Rhodobium gokarnense: one gene and its partner. Each later gene encodes a partner of the first gene's protein in a complex. Links are inferred from orthologs where the notes say so. Each region holds a gene or a part of one and is shown in the gene's direction. Other genes may lie near its edges. The genes, in order: mfd and uvrA.

What was found.
Region 2: the proteins of mfd (region 1) and uvrA are in contact, whole or in part, in a crystal structure (PDB 4DFC), measured with the Escherichia coli proteins. The link is inferred for Rhodobium gokarnense from one-to-one orthologs.

What each region holds. Positions count from the first base shown.
Region 1 is NZ_JAOQNS010000014.1:86,080-94,191, forward strand. The notes cover bases 1,562-5,568. They hold mfd (transcription-repair coupling factor), read left to right. Parts: upstream 1,562-1,933; coding sequence 1,934-5,368; downstream 5,369-5,568. Other genes in these bases: M2319_RS20635 (FAD assembly factor SdhE), read left to right, coding at 1,562-1,806; M2319_RS20645 (DsbA family oxidoreductase), read right to left, coding at 5,481-5,568. Also shown: ATP-dependent DNA helicase RecG, read right to left, coding at 1-1,387; more of M2319_RS20635, read left to right, coding at 1,522-1,561; more of M2319_RS20645, read right to left, coding at 5,569-6,176; M2319_RS20650 (diguanylate cyclase domain-containing protein), read right to left, coding at 6,391-7,725; M2319_RS20655 (AMP-binding protein), read right to left, coding at 7,844-8,112. UniProt on the Escherichia coli protein: Couples transcription and DNA repair by recognizing RNA polymerase (RNAP) stalled at DNA lesions. Mediates ATP-dependent release of RNAP and its truncated transcript from the DNA, and recruitment of nucleotide excision repair machinery to the damaged site.
Region 2 is NZ_JAOQNS010000011.1:110,046-117,615, reverse strand. What follows is about bases 2,509-5,973. They hold uvrA (excinuclease ABC subunit UvrA), read left to right. Parts: upstream 2,509-2,884; coding sequence 2,885-5,773; downstream 5,774-5,973. Other genes in these bases: M2319_RS17790 (pentapeptide repeat-containing protein), read left to right, coding at 5,969-5,973. In the rest of the region: M2319_RS17810 (hypothetical protein), read right to left, coding at 1-181; M2319_RS17805 (cation diffusion facilitator family transporter), read left to right, coding at 363-1,385; M2319_RS17800 (single-stranded DNA-binding protein), read right to left, coding at 1,847-2,335; more of M2319_RS17790, read left to right, coding at 5,974-6,754; M2319_RS17785 (DUF1127 domain-containing protein), read left to right, coding at 7,278-7,427; M2319_RS17780 (hypothetical protein), read right to left, coding at 7,553-7,570. UniProt on the Escherichia coli protein: The UvrABC repair system catalyzes the recognition and processing of DNA lesions. UvrA is an ATPase and a DNA-binding protein. A damage recognition complex composed of 2 UvrA and 2 UvrB subunits scans DNA for abnormalities.

The sequences.
Region 1 (8,112 bases):
TCGACGTCTTCACCGGCTTGCGGCCGGCCGGCTTTTCCAGCAGCCGCGAGACGTCCATGTCGCCGAAATAGGTCAGCACCAGCGTGCGCGGGATCGGCGTTGCCGTCATGACGAGGACGTCAGTGCCGGAGCCTTTCGCCGTCAAAGCCAGCCGCTGGTGGACGCCGAAGCGGTGCTGTTCGTCGACGATGGCCAAGGCGAGGTTCTTGAAGGCGGTCGCCGACTGGAAAAGGGCATGGGTGCCGACGACGATGTCGATCTCGCCGGCGGCCAGCGCCGCCTCCACGGCCCGTCGCTCCTTGCCCTTGTCGCGGCCGGTCAGCCCGGCGACCGTCAGACCCGCGGCCTCGGCGAGCGGCGTGATGGTCTTCAGGTGCTGGCGGGCCAGCAGTTCGGTCGGCGCCATCATCGCCGTCTGGCCGCCGGCCTCGGCAACGGCCGCCGCCGCCATCAGCGCGACAACCGTCTTGCCGGAGCCCACATCGCCCTGCAGCAGCCGCAGCATGCGCTTCGGCTGCGCCAAGTCTTCCTCGATTTCCGCCACCGCCTGCCGCTGGCCGTCGGTGAGCGAAAAGGGCAGGGCGGCCAGGATTTTTTCCCGGATACTTCCGTCGCCGGTGCGGGCCGAGCCGGCGGTCTTGCGCATATGTTTTCTGACGAGGGCGAGCGCCAATTGCCCGGCCAATATCTCGTCGAAGGCGAGCCGCGACCAGGCCGGCGTTGCCGGATCGATGTCGCTCGCCGCCTCCGGGTGGTGGACCGTATCGAGAGCTTCCGCAAAGCCCGGCCATTTCTGGCGCTTCAGCCACGCCGCATCCTGCCATTCCGGCAGGTCGGGCACGAGGCCGACCGCCTCGTCGATGACGCGCCTCAGCGTCTTCGGCGACAGCCCCGCCGTCATCGGATAGACCGGCTCGATCAGCGGCAGGTCGGCGAAATCGGCCTCGGCAACGATATGGTCCGGATGGACGATCTGCGCCTGGCCGTTGAACCACTCCACCTTGCCGCTCACATAACGGGTCTCGCCGACGGGGAGTTGGCGTTGCAGCCAGTCCTCCTTGGCGTGGAAGAAGACGAGGGCGATCTCGCCGGTGTCGTCGTGGCAAAAGACCTTGTAGGGCGCGCGGGAATGGCGCGGCGTCGGCTGGTGCCGGTCGACCCAGGTCTTCAGCGTGACGATGGCGCCTTCGGGGGCTTTGGCGATGCCCGGCTGCAGGCTGCGGTCGATGGCGGCGGCTGGCAGGTGGAAGACGAGGTCGAGGAGGCGCGCCTCGCGCTCCGCGCCCGAGCCGACGAGGAGCTTCGTCAGCGTCTTTTCCAGCTTCGGGCCGATGCCCTCAAGGCTTTGCAGCGTGCGGTAGAGCGGGTTCAGAAGTTCGGGGCGCATGGCACCTGACGGTTGGCGAAAAGCGTTTTCGGCCGGATTATCGGCGATTCCCCCGGGGGATGTTGCGGACATGCTGCTGACAGCGGCGCATCCTGACTATATAGAAACGTCATTCACAAGGGATTTTGAGAATTATGACGGGCATGACCCGAACGAGCGACGGGCTCGATCCGCGCCGGCGGCGCATCCTTTACCGCTCCTGGCATCGCGGCACCCGCGAGATGGACCTCGTGCTCGGCCCCTTCGTGGAGGCCGAGGTGGAAGGGCTCGATGCCGACGAGCTGGATGTGCTGGAGCACCTGATGGATGCCCCGGACCAGGAACTCTATGCCTGGTTCACGGGGGCCAAGGCGACGCCGGAAGGCTACGACACGCCGCTCTTCAAGCGCATCTGCGCGTTCCACGCTGCCGGATCCTGATCCGTCGCCGCTGACCTGATTCCGTGACCGTTTCGATACCAAGGACCGCAAGGTGACCGACCTCTCTACCCTGTTCGACCGCCATTCCTCGGCGACGCTCGCCGGCGTCGTCGATGGCCTGGAGGCGATGGTCGCCGCAAGGCTGACCATGGCCGGCTTCGGCAAGGGCAAAGGTCCGGCGCTCGCCTTCGTCGTCCGCGACGGCGGCCGCATGGCGGCGATCGCCGATGCCATCGGCTTTTTCGCGCCCTCCGTCGAACCCCTCATCCTGCCGGCCTGGGACTGCCTTCCCTACGACCGGGTCTCGCCCAATGCCGGCGTCTCGGCAAGGCGCATGGCAACGCTCGCCCGGCTCGCCCACATGGAGGCGACAGAAAGGCCCGTCATCCTGTTGACGACGGCGAACGCACTCTTGCAGCGCCTGCCGCCGCGCGACTGGGTCGCCGGCCAGAGCCTCACCATTGCGCCCGGCAACCGGGTCGACATGTCGGACCTGACGCGCTGGCTGGAATCGAACGGCTTCCAGCGGTCGCCCACCGTGCGCGAGGCCGGCGAATACGCGGTCCGCGGCGGCATCGTCGACCTCTATGCCGCCGGCACCGACGCGCCGCTCCGCCTCGACTTCTTCGGCGATACGCTGGAATCGATCCGCCCGTTCGACCCGGAAACCCAGCGCTCGACCGGCCAGAACCGGCGCATCGACCTGGTGCCGACCAACGAGATCGTCCTCAACGAGGAGACGGTCGCCCGCTTCCGCCAGGCCTACCGGTCGGAGTTCGGCGGCAACACCCAGAACGACATGCTCTACCAGGCGGTCAGCGAGGGCCGGCGCTATCCCGGCATGGAACACTGGCTGCCGCTGTTCTACGAGCGGCTCGACACGCTCGACGCTTATCTCGGCGACGCCCCGGTGCTGTTCGATGCCCTCATCGACGACGTCGTCCACGAGCGCCACGAGCAGATCGAGGATCACTACCAGGCCCGCCGCGAGGCGCAGGAAAAAAGCGCCGACGGCGCCGCCGCGCCCTATAAGCCGCTCCACCCGGACACCCTCTACCTGACCGAGGAGGCCTACAAATCGTTCCTCGCCGACCGCAATACGGCGAAGATGACGCCCTTCGGCGCGCCGGAGGAAAAGGCGGGGATCGTCAATATCGGCGGCCGGGTCGGCCGCTCGTTCGCCGCGGAGCGGGCGAGCGGAGACGTCAATGTCTTCGATGCCCTCGTCACCCATGTTCGCGCGCTGTTAAAGAAGCCGAAGCGCGTCGTCGTCGCCTCCTGGTCGGAGGGCGCGCGGGACCGCCTGCAGAACGTCCTTGCCGACCACGGCCTTGAGCGCGTGGAGCGGGTCGGCGACTGGCAGGCCGTGGAGGCGCTGCCGAAGGATGTGGTGGCGCTCGTCGTCCTCGGCGTCGAGACCGGCTTCGAGACCGGCGACTTCGCCGTCATCGGCGAGCAGGACGTGCTCGGCGACCGGCTGGTGCGCTCGCGCCGCAAGTCGCGCCGGGCCCAGGATTTCCTCTCCGATGTGACGAGCCTTGCGGAAGGCGACCTCGTCGTGCATGTCGACCACGGCATCGGCCGTTTCGTCGGCCTGAAGACCATCGAGGCCGCCGGCGCCCCGCACGACTGCCTCGACATCCGCTACCACGGCGACGACAAGCTCTACCTGCCGGTGGAGAACATCGAGCTTCTGACCCGCTACGGCTCGGAGGAGACCGAAGTCCAGCTCGACCGCCTCGGCGGCGGCGCCTGGCAGGCCCGCAAGGCGCGCATGAAGGCGCGCATCCGCGAGATCGCCGACGGCCTCATCAAGACCGCCGCCGCCCGCGCCATGAAGACCGCCGAGGTCATCAACGCGCCGGAGGGGCTCTCCGACGAGTTCGCGGCGAAATTCCCCTACGAAGAAACGGAAGACCAGCTCGGCGCCATCGAGGCGGTGCTGGAGGATCTCGGCTCTGGTCGCCCGGCCGACCGCCTCGTCTGCGGAGATGTCGGCTTCGGCAAGACCGAGGTGGCGCTGAGGGCCGCCTTCGCCGTCGCCATGTCCGGGCGCCAGGTCGCCGTCATTGTGCCGACGACGCTTCTGTCGCGCCAGCACTTCAAGACCTTCCAGGAGCGGTTCCGGGGACTTCCGCTTGAGGTGGCGCAGGCCTCGCGCCTTGTCGGCACCAAGGAGATGTCGCGGGTCAAGGCCGGCCTCACCGACGGCACCGTCGACATCGTCGTCGGCACCCACGCGCTCCTCGGCAAGGCCATCAAATTCCGCAATCTGGGGCTCCTCATCGTCGACGAGGAGCAGCATTTCGGCGTCAAGCACAAGGAGCGGCTGAAGGAGCTGAAGACCGACGTCCACGTCCTGACGCTGACGGCGACGCCGATCCCGCGCACCCTGCAACTGGCCCTGTCGGGCGTGCGCGAAATGTCGATCATCGCCACCCCGCCGGTCGACCGGCTGGCCGTGCGCACCTTCATCTCCCCCTTCGATCCGCTGGTGGTGCGCGAGGCCTTGCTGCGCGAGCGCTACCGCGGCGGCCAGTCCTTCTATGTCTGCCCGCGCATTTCCGATCTTGGCGAGATCAAGACCTTCCTCGACGAGAACGTGCCGGAGGTGAAGGTCGCGGTCGCCCACGGCCAGATGACGCCGGGGGTACTGGAGGACATCATGACGGCCTTCTATGAGGGCCGCTACGACGTGCTGCTGTCCACCACCATCGTGGAATCCGGCCTCGACATCCCGACGGCGAACACGCTCATCGTCCACCGCGCGGACATGTTCGGCCTTGCCCAGCTCTACCAGCTCCGCGGCCGGGTGGGGCGGTCGAAGGTGAGGGCCTATTCGCTGTTCACCGTGCCGGCCGACCGCAAGCTGACGCCGGCGGCAGAGCGCCGGCTGAAGGTGCTGGAATCCCTGGACACCCTCGGTGCCGGTTTCCAACTCGCCAGCCACGACCTCGACATCCGCGGCGCCGGCAACCTCGTCGGCGAGGAGCAGTCCGGCCATATCCGCGAGGTCGGCTACGAGCTTTACCAGCAGATGCTGGAAGAGGCCGTCGCCAGCCAGCGCGCCGGCGGCGAGGAGGAGCTGGAGGACCACTGGTCGCCGCAGATCTCCGTCGGCACCCCGGTGATGATCCCGGAGAGCTATGTCCCCGACCTGCAATTGCGCCTGAACCTTTACCGCCGTCTCGGCGATCTCGGCGAGGCGAGCGAGATCGATGCCTTCGGCGCCGAGATGATCGACCGCTTCGGGCCCATGCCCGACGAGGTCGAGCACCTGCTAAAGATCATGTTCATCAAGGGCTTGTGCCGGAAAGCGAATGTGGAAAAGATTGACGCGGGCCCGAAGGGCGTCGTCGTCTCCTTCCGCAAGGGCGAGTTCGAGAACCCGGCAGGCCTCGTCCGCTACATCACCGAGCAGGGCGCGCTTGCCAAGATCCGGCCGGATCAGAGGGTGTTCTTCAGCCGCGACTGGCCGGGCCCCGACGACCGCCTGAAGGGCGCAGCGACCATCCTCACCAAGCTCGCGCGCCTTGCCGACGACGCCCGCAAGGCGGCGTGATCATTTCGAGGCTGTGCGGGGTGATCAATTCGACGCTGAAAGCGTCGCAAGCGCGAACGCGCGCCGGCGCCGTTGCGCCGTAGAGCCTTAGTGGCGTTTGAACGTAAAAAAATCAGGTGCCGGAAGGCACCGCGAATTCGGCTTCTTCCGAGCGCTCGACCCAGGCCTCGCGGATCGCCTGGGCAAGCACATCGGGCTCCTGGGCGCCGACGACGGCGTAGCGGTTGGCGATCAGGAAGGTGGGGACCGAATTGATGCCCATGCGTTGGGCGACGGCGATCTCGGTCTTGACGGCCTCGACATCCTGGTCGGTTTTCAAGAGCTCCAGTGCCCGGTCCTTCGCCATGCCGCAGGCATCTGCCGCCTCGGCCAGCACCGCGTCGTCGGTGAGGTCGGCGCCTTCCAGGAAGTAGAGCGAGAACAACAGTTCCACCAGCTTGTTCTGGACGCCGACCGGGCCGGCCCAGCGGATCAGCCGGTGGGCGTTGAGGGTGTTGGGGGCCTTCGGGATGGCGTCGAGCCGGAAGTCGAGGCCTTCGGCGCGGCCCGCCTCGGTAACGCGGGCGCGCAGCGCATCGACCTTTTCGGCCGAGCCGAACTTGTCCTCATGGTAGCGCCGGTAGTCCTTGCCCTCCGGCGGCAGGGTGGCGTCGAGCTGGAACGGGCGCCAGCGCACGAGCACCGGGACGTCGGCCGCCTTTTCAAGCGCGTATCCAAGCCGCCGCTTGCCGATGAAGCACCAGGGGCACATGACGTCGGAGACGACGTCGATCGGCAGAACGGATTTTTTCAGCTCTTCGTCGGTCATGGTCCCTCGCAGTCGGCCGCTGTCACCCTGTCAGGGTAGGGCGCGGCACGTCAAATGCGAGGGCTCTTGCGCAAGAACGGCGATTGAAGAAGGCCGCAAGAAGGGAAACGCACTCCAAGGCCCGATGCGCTCTGCATCGGGCCTTGGCAAGCGCGAACGCGCGCCGGCGCCGTTGCGCCGAGAAGCCTGCGTGGCGTTTGAACGCCAAGAAATGCTAACACCCCGTCTGGGCGAGCGCCCGGTCGATCAGCGACTGCGGCGTGTCGCCCGGCTCGAACTGGGCGAGCCCGGTCCAAAGGTCCACCGAGAAGGCCTCGCCGCCGTCGAGCGAGAAGGCGGTGTTGCCGGCGATCGCAGCGATGCGCCGTGCTGCCGTTTCCGCCGCCTCCATGTCGGTGTCGGTGAAGACCACGGCAAAGCGCGGCCCGTCGAAGCGGGCGGCAAGGTCCTCGCCGCGCACCACCTGGCCGATGACGTTGCCGAGCTGGCGCAGCGCTAGGTCGCCGGCCGGATAGCCGTATTCGATGTTGATGGCGTCCATCGCCGGCACGCCGAAGGCGGCGACGGTGAACGGTTCTTCCCAGCGCTCCGCATCGTCGATGATGTGGGAAAGGTGGGTCAGCAGGAAGCCGCGGGTATAGAGCCCGGTCAGGCCGTCGCAGATGACGTGGCGCCGGCTGTGCCGATAGACGGCGTTGAGGCGCTGGCGGAAGCGGAACTCGCGGATATGGGCGGTCAGCCGCGCGGCGAGCTCGCCGGGGGCGCCGGCGATGGCCGCAACTTCCGAGGCGCCGGCGTCGAAGAGGGCCGAGGTCTCGGCCTCGTTGCCGCGCTCGCCGATGACGACGAGAGGCAGGTTGAAATGGAGCGGATTGCGGCGCACGTCCTGGACGAAATCGAAGGCGTCGTCGGCTCCAAGGGCGACGATCACCGCATCGAACTCCCGCCGCGACAGGTAGTCGAAGGCCGTATCGGTGGTGAACGCTCCGACCAGCACGGCATGGGCGCTGAGCGCGGTCTCAAGGGCCAGGAAATGGGTCGCATCACCGACCACCAGCACATTGGCGTCGGCGATCTCGCCGGGCGGCAGGATCTCCGGCAGGTCGACTCCGAAGCTTGCCGCCGTCGCGGTGCGCCGGGCAAGCTCGGTCTGCATGGTGGTGAGGCGCCGGAGCCCGTCGATGCGCGAGACCAGTTCGGCCGCGGTCAGCGGCGCATAGAGTACGTCGTCCACATTGGCGACGGTCTCCCGGAAGGTGTCGGCCGCGGACGGGTCGGCCAGCGCGATCACCGGCCGGTGGTCGGAAAGGCCGGACCGGGCGAGCCGTTCGGCGAGCGAGGAAAACACCTCGCGCTCGCCGGCCGCGGTGGCGGCGAGGAGGTCGAGGACGACGACGTCGGACCGGGTCGCGGCCCAGAGGTTGGAGGCCGCCTTGGCGTCGCTGTGGTGGATTTCGAAACCGCGCCGGGAGAGCTCGCTTTCCAGCTCCGGCTGCTGGTCGTCGACGTCGGTCTGACCGACCATGAGAAGACGTGTGGACGGCGACATGGCTTCCCCCAGAACACCAAGGTCAAATCAATTGACCAACTTTCCGCCCGGGAGCGTAAACGTTCGGTAAAGGGTTCCGTCGAAAAGACCGGTTTCCCGCAGATTTCGGGGGTATCGCCTATTTGGAGAAACGCCGGGCAAGGGCCTCGCGGTCGATGTGGCCGTCGATCCTGACGGGAAGGCCGCTGACCGCATCGGCCTCGTGCGGCCGCTTGTGGAGCGCGACGCCGCGGCCGTCCAGATAGGCCTCCAGCTCCGCCGCCGTGAAGCCGGGCTCGGCCTCGCCGACGACCGCGGCGCGAAGCCGCGCGCCGACGATGCGGTCGGCCTCGCTGAAGGCGGCGGATTTGGTCGCATCGGGCCGCTCGCCGATCAGCCGCTGCACCT
Region 2 (7,570 bases), on another replicon or contig:
TGACGCGGAAGGTCCAGGTGCCGGACGGATCCCTGGAGGCTTCTGCGGCGACGACGTCGGCCTCGCCGGCGGCCGCGGCACTGGGCGACAGGAGGATTGCCGCTGTAAGCCCGAACGCCAGGGCCACGGCCGAGGCGCAGCGGTTGGGCTTCAAAAATGCCGGGGCTGGCCGTTCGGTCATGGCGCTTTTTCCGAAAAGTCGTTGCGGCCCGCCGTTGAACCTTTGTAATCGGAGGGCGTTAGAAACAGGACGGTGCGTTTCGGCCGGCCGAAACGCTCCAAACCAATGGTAGCAGGGAACGGGCGCCGCGAGGCGCCGGTGCCAACGCACAAATCGTCACGAACGCGCGAGGACGGGACCGATGGCCGCACACGGATCGAAGACAGTCATCTATGCGGCCCTTGCCGGCAATTTCCTGATCGCCGTCACCAAGTTCGGCGCCGCCGCCTTCACCGGCTCCTCGGCGATGCTGTCGGAGGGCATCCATTCCCTCGTCGACACCGGCAACCAGGGGCTTCTGCTCTACGGCATGAAGAACGCCAGCCAGCCGGCCGACGAGGAACACCCGTTCGGCTATGGCGTGGAGCTCTATTTCTGGGCCTTCGTCGTCGCCATCCTGATCTTCGCGGTCGGCTCGGGCGTCTCCATCTACGAGGGCATCTCCAAGGTGCTCGAGCCGCACCCGGTCAGCAATCCGCTGGTCAACTTCATCGTCCTCGGGCTTGCCTTCGCCTTCGAGGCGGTCGCCTGGTGGGTGGCGCTCAGGGAATTCCGCTCCACCAAGGGCAAGCGCAGCTATATCGAGGCGGTGCACGAGTCCAAGGACCCGACGGTCTTCACCGTGCTCTTTGAGGATTCCGCGGCGATGCTCGGCCTCCTCGTCGCCTTCCTCGGCCTCGTCGGCATGCAATACACCGGCTGGCTCTGGCTCGACGGCGCCGCCTCCATCGTCATTGGCATCATCCTGGCCGGCACCGCCTTCCTGCTCGCCTTCGAGACCAAGGGCCTCCTGATCGGCGAGGCCGCCGACCCGCAGACCGTCGCCGCCATCGAGCGCATCGTGGAGGCCAATCCGACGGTGGAACAGGTCAACGAGATCCGCACCCTGCACCGCGGGCCGAACGACGTGCTCCTGGCGCTCTCCGTCGATTTCGAGAACACGCTGACGGTCGGCAAGGTGGAGGAAGCGGTCTATGCCATGGAGATCGCGATCCGCGAGGCGTTCCCGGTGATCCGCCGGGTCTTCATCGAGGTCCAGGCGCGCCAGCACCACGAAAAGATGCTCGCCGCGGAACTGGCCGAGGGCGGCATTGAAGGCATGACGCTGGGGACGCCGGAGGGCGATGACGGGGCCGGAGAAGACGGATCAAACGCCGCGGGGTAAGATGCCGACGCGACGGGCAGCGGCGCATCCGCGTCTTGACCTATCTCCCAAAGGAGTATCCGGCCGATTTGCCGCGCTCGCTGCACTTGCCCACACATGACGCGGGATGCTTTTGCCCCCCTTGTCCCACGCACTCCGCGTCACCCCGGGCGGAGCGAAGCGGAGACCCGGGGCCTATTGCCCACATCGAAACGGTATGCCGTCGCGGGTCGTGATCCGGCCGAGAACCGCGCCAATGCCAGTCCCGCCAGCCGGCGGCATACCGCGTTGAGGCGGGCAATAGGCCCCGGCTCGGGGCCGGGGTGACGGCATTCTTTCTGGCGAGCGAACGTGTTCTTGCCCCGAGGGCGGCGAAACGGGCCGTCTTCTTGAGGGAGCAAAGGAGGGGCAGTGGCAAGACCACACCGTGCGAAAGCTATCCGGACGGCGCCCCTGCCCCTGCCCGTCCGCCGGCAACGCCTTTAGAACGGGATTTCGTCGTCGAAATCGTCACGCTGGGGGCGCGAGGGGGCGTTGCCGCCACCGCGGTCCATCGGGCTGGAGCGGCCGAAGTCGGAGCCGCCGGAGCCGCTGTCGGCGAAGTCGCCGCCGCCGCCGCTGCGGCCGTCGAGCATCGTCAGCGTGGAATTGAAGCCCTGCAGCACGATCTCGGTGGTCCAGCGCTTCTGGCCCGACTGGTCTTCCCATTCCCGGGTCTGAAGCTGGCCTTCCAGATAGACCTTGGAGCCCTTCTTGAGATACTGCTCGGCGATCCGGCACAGGCCCTCGCTGAAGATCACCACCCGATGCCATTCGGTGCGCTCACGGCGCTCGTTGGTGTTGCGGTCGCGCCAGGACTCGCTGGTGGCGATGCGCAGATTGACCACCGGACGCCCGTCCTGCGTCCGGCGCACCTCCGGATCGGCGCCGAGATTGCCGATCAGGATGACCTTGTTGACCGATCCAGCCATTGTTCTTTCCAGTACTGAAATATGTGTCCGTCTTTGCCGCACAGCCTAACGGGCGCCCGGCGCCGGGGCCAGCGGGGCAGCGCCCTTTCCACAGGCGAGTCGGGCCGTCATCGGCCGTCGCTGTCGCGTTCCTTTTTTGTTCTTTGTACCGTAGAACAGGGCATGTGGCAAGTTCAACCCCGTCCATCGCCAATGAAATCCCCGAAATCCGGCGAATTTGGAGGGTCCTCTCGCGGAATGCCATCCTCGGCCGCCCCCTTGGCAGCGACGCATGTTCATTGTATGTTCCAAGCGTCCTTAACGCCGACTCGCAAGCTTTATACAAATGCTACAGGCCGCCGATCCGGTCGCGCGCGGCGCGTGGCGTAATCCTCTTGTTGCGCGGCTGCGCTTCTGGCCTATATCGCGTTAGGATCGGGCGCCTGTCGCCGGCCCGATCCGCCTACCCAAACCGACCGGGCCGCCAATGACCGCCGATGCGGGCGGCAGGACCTCCGTTTTCGCCGGACTGCCGGCGCCCGAACCGTTCCCCAAGGCACGGAAGACCCGATGACGACCAAATATCTCTCCATTCGCGGCGCCCGCGAGCACAATCTGAAGAATGTCGACCTCGACATTCCGCGCGACCAGCTCGTCGTCATGACCGGGCTCTCCGGCTCCGGCAAGTCGTCGCTCGCCTTCGACACCATCTATGCGGAGGGCCAGCGGCGCTATGTGGAGAGCCTCTCGGCCTATGCGCGCCAGTTCCTGGAGATGATGCAGAAGCCCGACGTCGACCAGATCGACGGGCTGTCGCCGGCGATCTCCATCGAGCAGAAGACGACCTCGCGCAATCCGCGCTCCACCGTCGGCACGGTGACGGAGATCTACGACTATCTGCGCCTCCTGTTCGCGCGCGTCGGCATCCCCTATTCGCCGGCGACGGGCCTGCCGATCGAGAGCCAGACCGTCAGCCAGATGGTCGACCGCATCCTCGCCCTGCCGGAGCGCACCCGGCTCTATCTCACCGCGCCGATCGTGCGCGGACGCAAGGGCGAGTACCGCAAGGAGCTGGCGGAGCTGCAGAAGAAGGGCTTCCAGCGGGTCAAGATCGACGGCACCTTCTACGAGATCGCCGAGGCCCCTGCCCTCGACAAAAAGTTCAAGCACGACATCGACGTCGTCGTCGACCGCATCGTCGTTGCCGGCGACATCGCCAGCCGGCTGGCGGACTCGCTTGAAACCGCGCTCGGCCTTGCCGACGGGCTGGCGGTCGCCGAATTCGCCGACGAGACGGAGGACAAGGGCGCGCCGAAGAGGCTGGTGTTTTCGGAAAAATTCGCCTGTCCGGTCTCCGGTTTCACCATCGCCGAGATCGAGCCGCGCCTGTTCTCCTTCAACAATCCGTTCGGCGCCTGTCCGACCTGCGACGGCCTCGGCACGACGCTGGAGTTCGAGGCGGACCTGGTCGTTCCCGACACCTCGCTCTCCCTGCGCGAGGGCGCGGTGCTTCCCTGGGCCAAGACCGGCAACACCTCGCCCTATTACACCCAGACCTTCGAGGCGATCTGCCGGCAGTTCAAGGTGTCGATGGCAACGCCCTGGCGCGAGCTGCCGGATGAGGTGAAGAACGTCATCCTGCACGGCTCGGGCAAGACGCCGATCACCTTCGTCTATGACGACGGGCTTAGGCGCTACCAGACCAACAAGCCGTTCGAGGGCGTCATCGGTAATATCGAGCGGCGCTGGCGGGAGACGGAATCCGCCTGGGTCCGCGAGGAGCTGTCGCGGTTCCAGTCCGACCATCCGTGCGAGGCCTGCGGCGGTAACCGGCTGAAGCCGGAGGCGCTCGCCGTCAAGATCGACGGGCGGCATATCGGCGAGGTGACGGCGATGTCGATCCGCCGCGCCGCAGAATGGGCCGAGACCCTGCCGGACGGCCTCACCGACAAGCAGAACGAGATCGCCTACCGGATCCTGAAGGAGATCCGCGAGCGCCTGCGCTTCCTCGTCGATGTCGGCCTCGACTATCTGACCCTTGCCCGGGCGTCGGGCACGCTATCCGGCGGCGAGAGCCAGCGCATCCGGCTCGCCTCGCAGATTGGCTCGGGCCTCACCGGCGTCCTCTACGTGCTCGACGAGCCCTCCATCGGCCTCCACCAGCGCGACAACGCCCGCCTGCTGGAGACGCTGAAGCACCTGCGCGATCTCGGCAACACCGTCATCGTCGTGGAGCACGACGAGGATGCCATCCACACCGCCGACTATGTCTTCGACATGGGTCCCGGCGCCGGCGTCCATGGCGGCCGGGTGGTCTCGCACGGCACGCCGGAGGAGATCGTCGCCGATCCGGCCTCGCTCACAGGCCAGTATCTCTCCGGCGCGCTGGAAGTGCCGCTGCCTTCCGTCCACCGCAAGCTGCCGAAGAAAAAGCGGCTGAAGCTGATCGGCGCGCGCGGCAACAACCTCAAGGGCGTCACCGCGGAAATCCCGCTCGGCACCTTCACCTGCATTACGGGCGTTTCCGGCTCCGGCAAGTCGACGCTGCTCATCGACACCCTGTTCAAGGCCGCGGCCCGGCGCATCTCCGGCGCCCGCGAGCAGCCGGCGCCGCACGAGGCCTTCGAGGGTCTGGAATTCCTCGACAAGGTCATCGACATCGACCAGTCGCCGATCGGCCGCACGCCGCGCTCCAACCCGGCGACCTATACCGGCGCGTTCACGCCGATCCGCGAATGGTTCGCCGGCCTGCCGGAGGCCAAGGCCCGCGGCTACGCGCCGGGGCGCTTTTCCTTCAACGTCAAGGGCGGGCGCTGCGAGGCCTGCCAGGGCGACGGCGTCATCAAGATCGAGATGCACTTCCTGCCCGACGTTTACGTCACCTGCGACGTCTGCAAGGGCCGGCGCTACAACCGCGAGACGCTGGAGGTCCAGTTCAAGGGCAAGTCGATCGCCGACGTCCTCGACATGACGGTGGAGGAAGGCGCGGAGTTCTTTTCCGCCGTCCCCGCCATCCGCGACCGGCTGCGCACCCTTTCCCGCGTCGGCCTCGACTACATCCACATCGGCCAGCAGGCGACGACGCTGTCGGGCGGCGAGGCGCAACGGGTCAAGCTCTCCAAGGAGCTGTCGCGGCGGGCAACGGGCCGCACGCTCTACATCCTCGACGAGCCGACCACGGGCCTGCATTTCCACGACGTCGCCAAACTCCTGGAAGTGCTGCACGAACTGGTCGACCAAGGCAACACGGTGGTCGTCATCGAGCACAATCTGGAGGTCATCAAGACGGCCGACTGGATCGTCGACCTCGGCCCGGAGGGCGGCGACGGCGGCGGCGAGATCATCGCCACCGGCCGGCCGGAGGACATCGTTGCCGAGCCCCGCAGCCATACCGGCCGGTTCCTGAAGGACGTGCTGGCCCGGCACGACCGGACCAAGAAGTCGACGGCGGCGGAATAAGCGCTCTTACGGAGGCGCCGTGGGCCGTCGGTGGCCTATGATGCCCCCAGAGGCATTCTTGGGCGCATACCCGCGCGGCGGAGCGATTTGCCGCGCCAAGCCTCCGAAGGCGGCAGAAATGCTGTGAGGGCTCGCCTGAGCCGCTCCTGCCGTTGCACGGGCAAAGGCCGCGCCGTACCGAAAGGGCCCGCCACAATGACCTTTGCGCTCCGTCTTGCCGGCTGTCCTCTCACAGCCGCTTCTGCCGTTCTCGGCGCCCTCCTCGTCTCGGCGCCGGCGGCGGCTGCGGATCCGGCGGACTGCGACGCGCCCCAGGTGGGCGACGACCTGCGCCACTGCTCCTTCAAGGGGCGCCAGCTCATCGGCGTCGACCTGCATGGCGCCGACCTTTCCGGCGTCGATTTCGGCAATGCCGTGATGACCGGCTGCGACCTCACCGGCGCCAATCTGAAAGGCGCCGATTTCAAATGGGCCAATCTCAGCCATTGCCGCTTGAAGCGGGCGGACATGTCCGGCGCCGACCTCTTCCACACCAGGCTCGACTATGCCGACATGACCGGCGCGACGCTGCACAAGGCCTTCATGTTCGGCACCGACCTCAACTACGCCCGGCTCGACGATGCGGACCTTTCCGGCGCCAACATGAAGGACGTGCTGATGGAGGCGACGCGGTTCCGCCGCGCCGACCTTTCCGGCGTCTACATGCTGCGCGGCGTCGTCATCGGCTCCGACTTCCGCTGGGCCAGGCTCGTCGGCACCGACATGACCGGGGCGAGCGCCGAGGAGGTCAATTTCTCCGGCGCCGACCTTTCCGGCACCAAGCTGTCGGGGGCGCAGCTCATCTCCGCCGCCTTCGTCGGGGCGCGGCTGTCCAATGTCGACTTCCGGAATGCCACTTTCGAGGACACCGATTTTCGCGGCGCGGTCGACCTGCCCGAATCCGTCGCAAAGCGGCTGAGCGAGCGCTGGCGAGCGAACTGAACGCCTCTTTCAACGGCATCCGGGGGGCATTCGGGAGGCTTTCAAGGCCATTCAGGGGTTGTTCCGGGGGCATTCGCGGCCAAAAAGCGCAAAAAAACCACTTTGCCGCACCGGATTCCTTACCAAAATCTTTATTGACAAAGCCTAGTTTTTGATCGGTTTTTTGCTGGGGTCAAAAGCTGGGCAATGGGCGTATCCAAGCAAATGCCCCGATTTTGACATAATTTTCTCTTCGGCCGTCGTATTTGCGACAGTCGAAGTCGCTTTCCGGATACGAATGCGACGCCTGCCTTAATGCCGCCAAAAGGCCTCTCACGATCCATCTCAAATTGTTACAAGCTCCTAATAACTAAGGGGAAATCTCTGTGCTTTCCGCATGAGAGCTATGCATTTTCGCGCCTCCCGTCGGCGCCTCGGATCACTTACCTCTCCACTTGCCACGGCAACGCACCGAATGCGGAGCGCCGGGCGCGCAGTAGAAACCTAACCCGAGATACTCGGATTTAACTGACTGGGTGAAGCCATGTTCGACACCATCGTTCGCAACTACCGTTCGTGGCGCAAATACAACGCGACCTATAACGAGCTGATGCGCCTTTCCTCGCACGAGCTCCATGATCTCGGTATTTCGCGCGCCGACATTCCGTATATCGCTCGCCGGTGCTCGCACTAAGTGGCGCGCGACCGAACTATACGGACACCGTTCGTCGCCAAGTCGACGGACCATTAACACCCGCCGGGTTCTCCTCCCTCCGGCGGGTGTTTTTGTCTCTGCAAACATGTTTGTAAGAGCGCTGCTCAGCCCGAGGCGGGCGA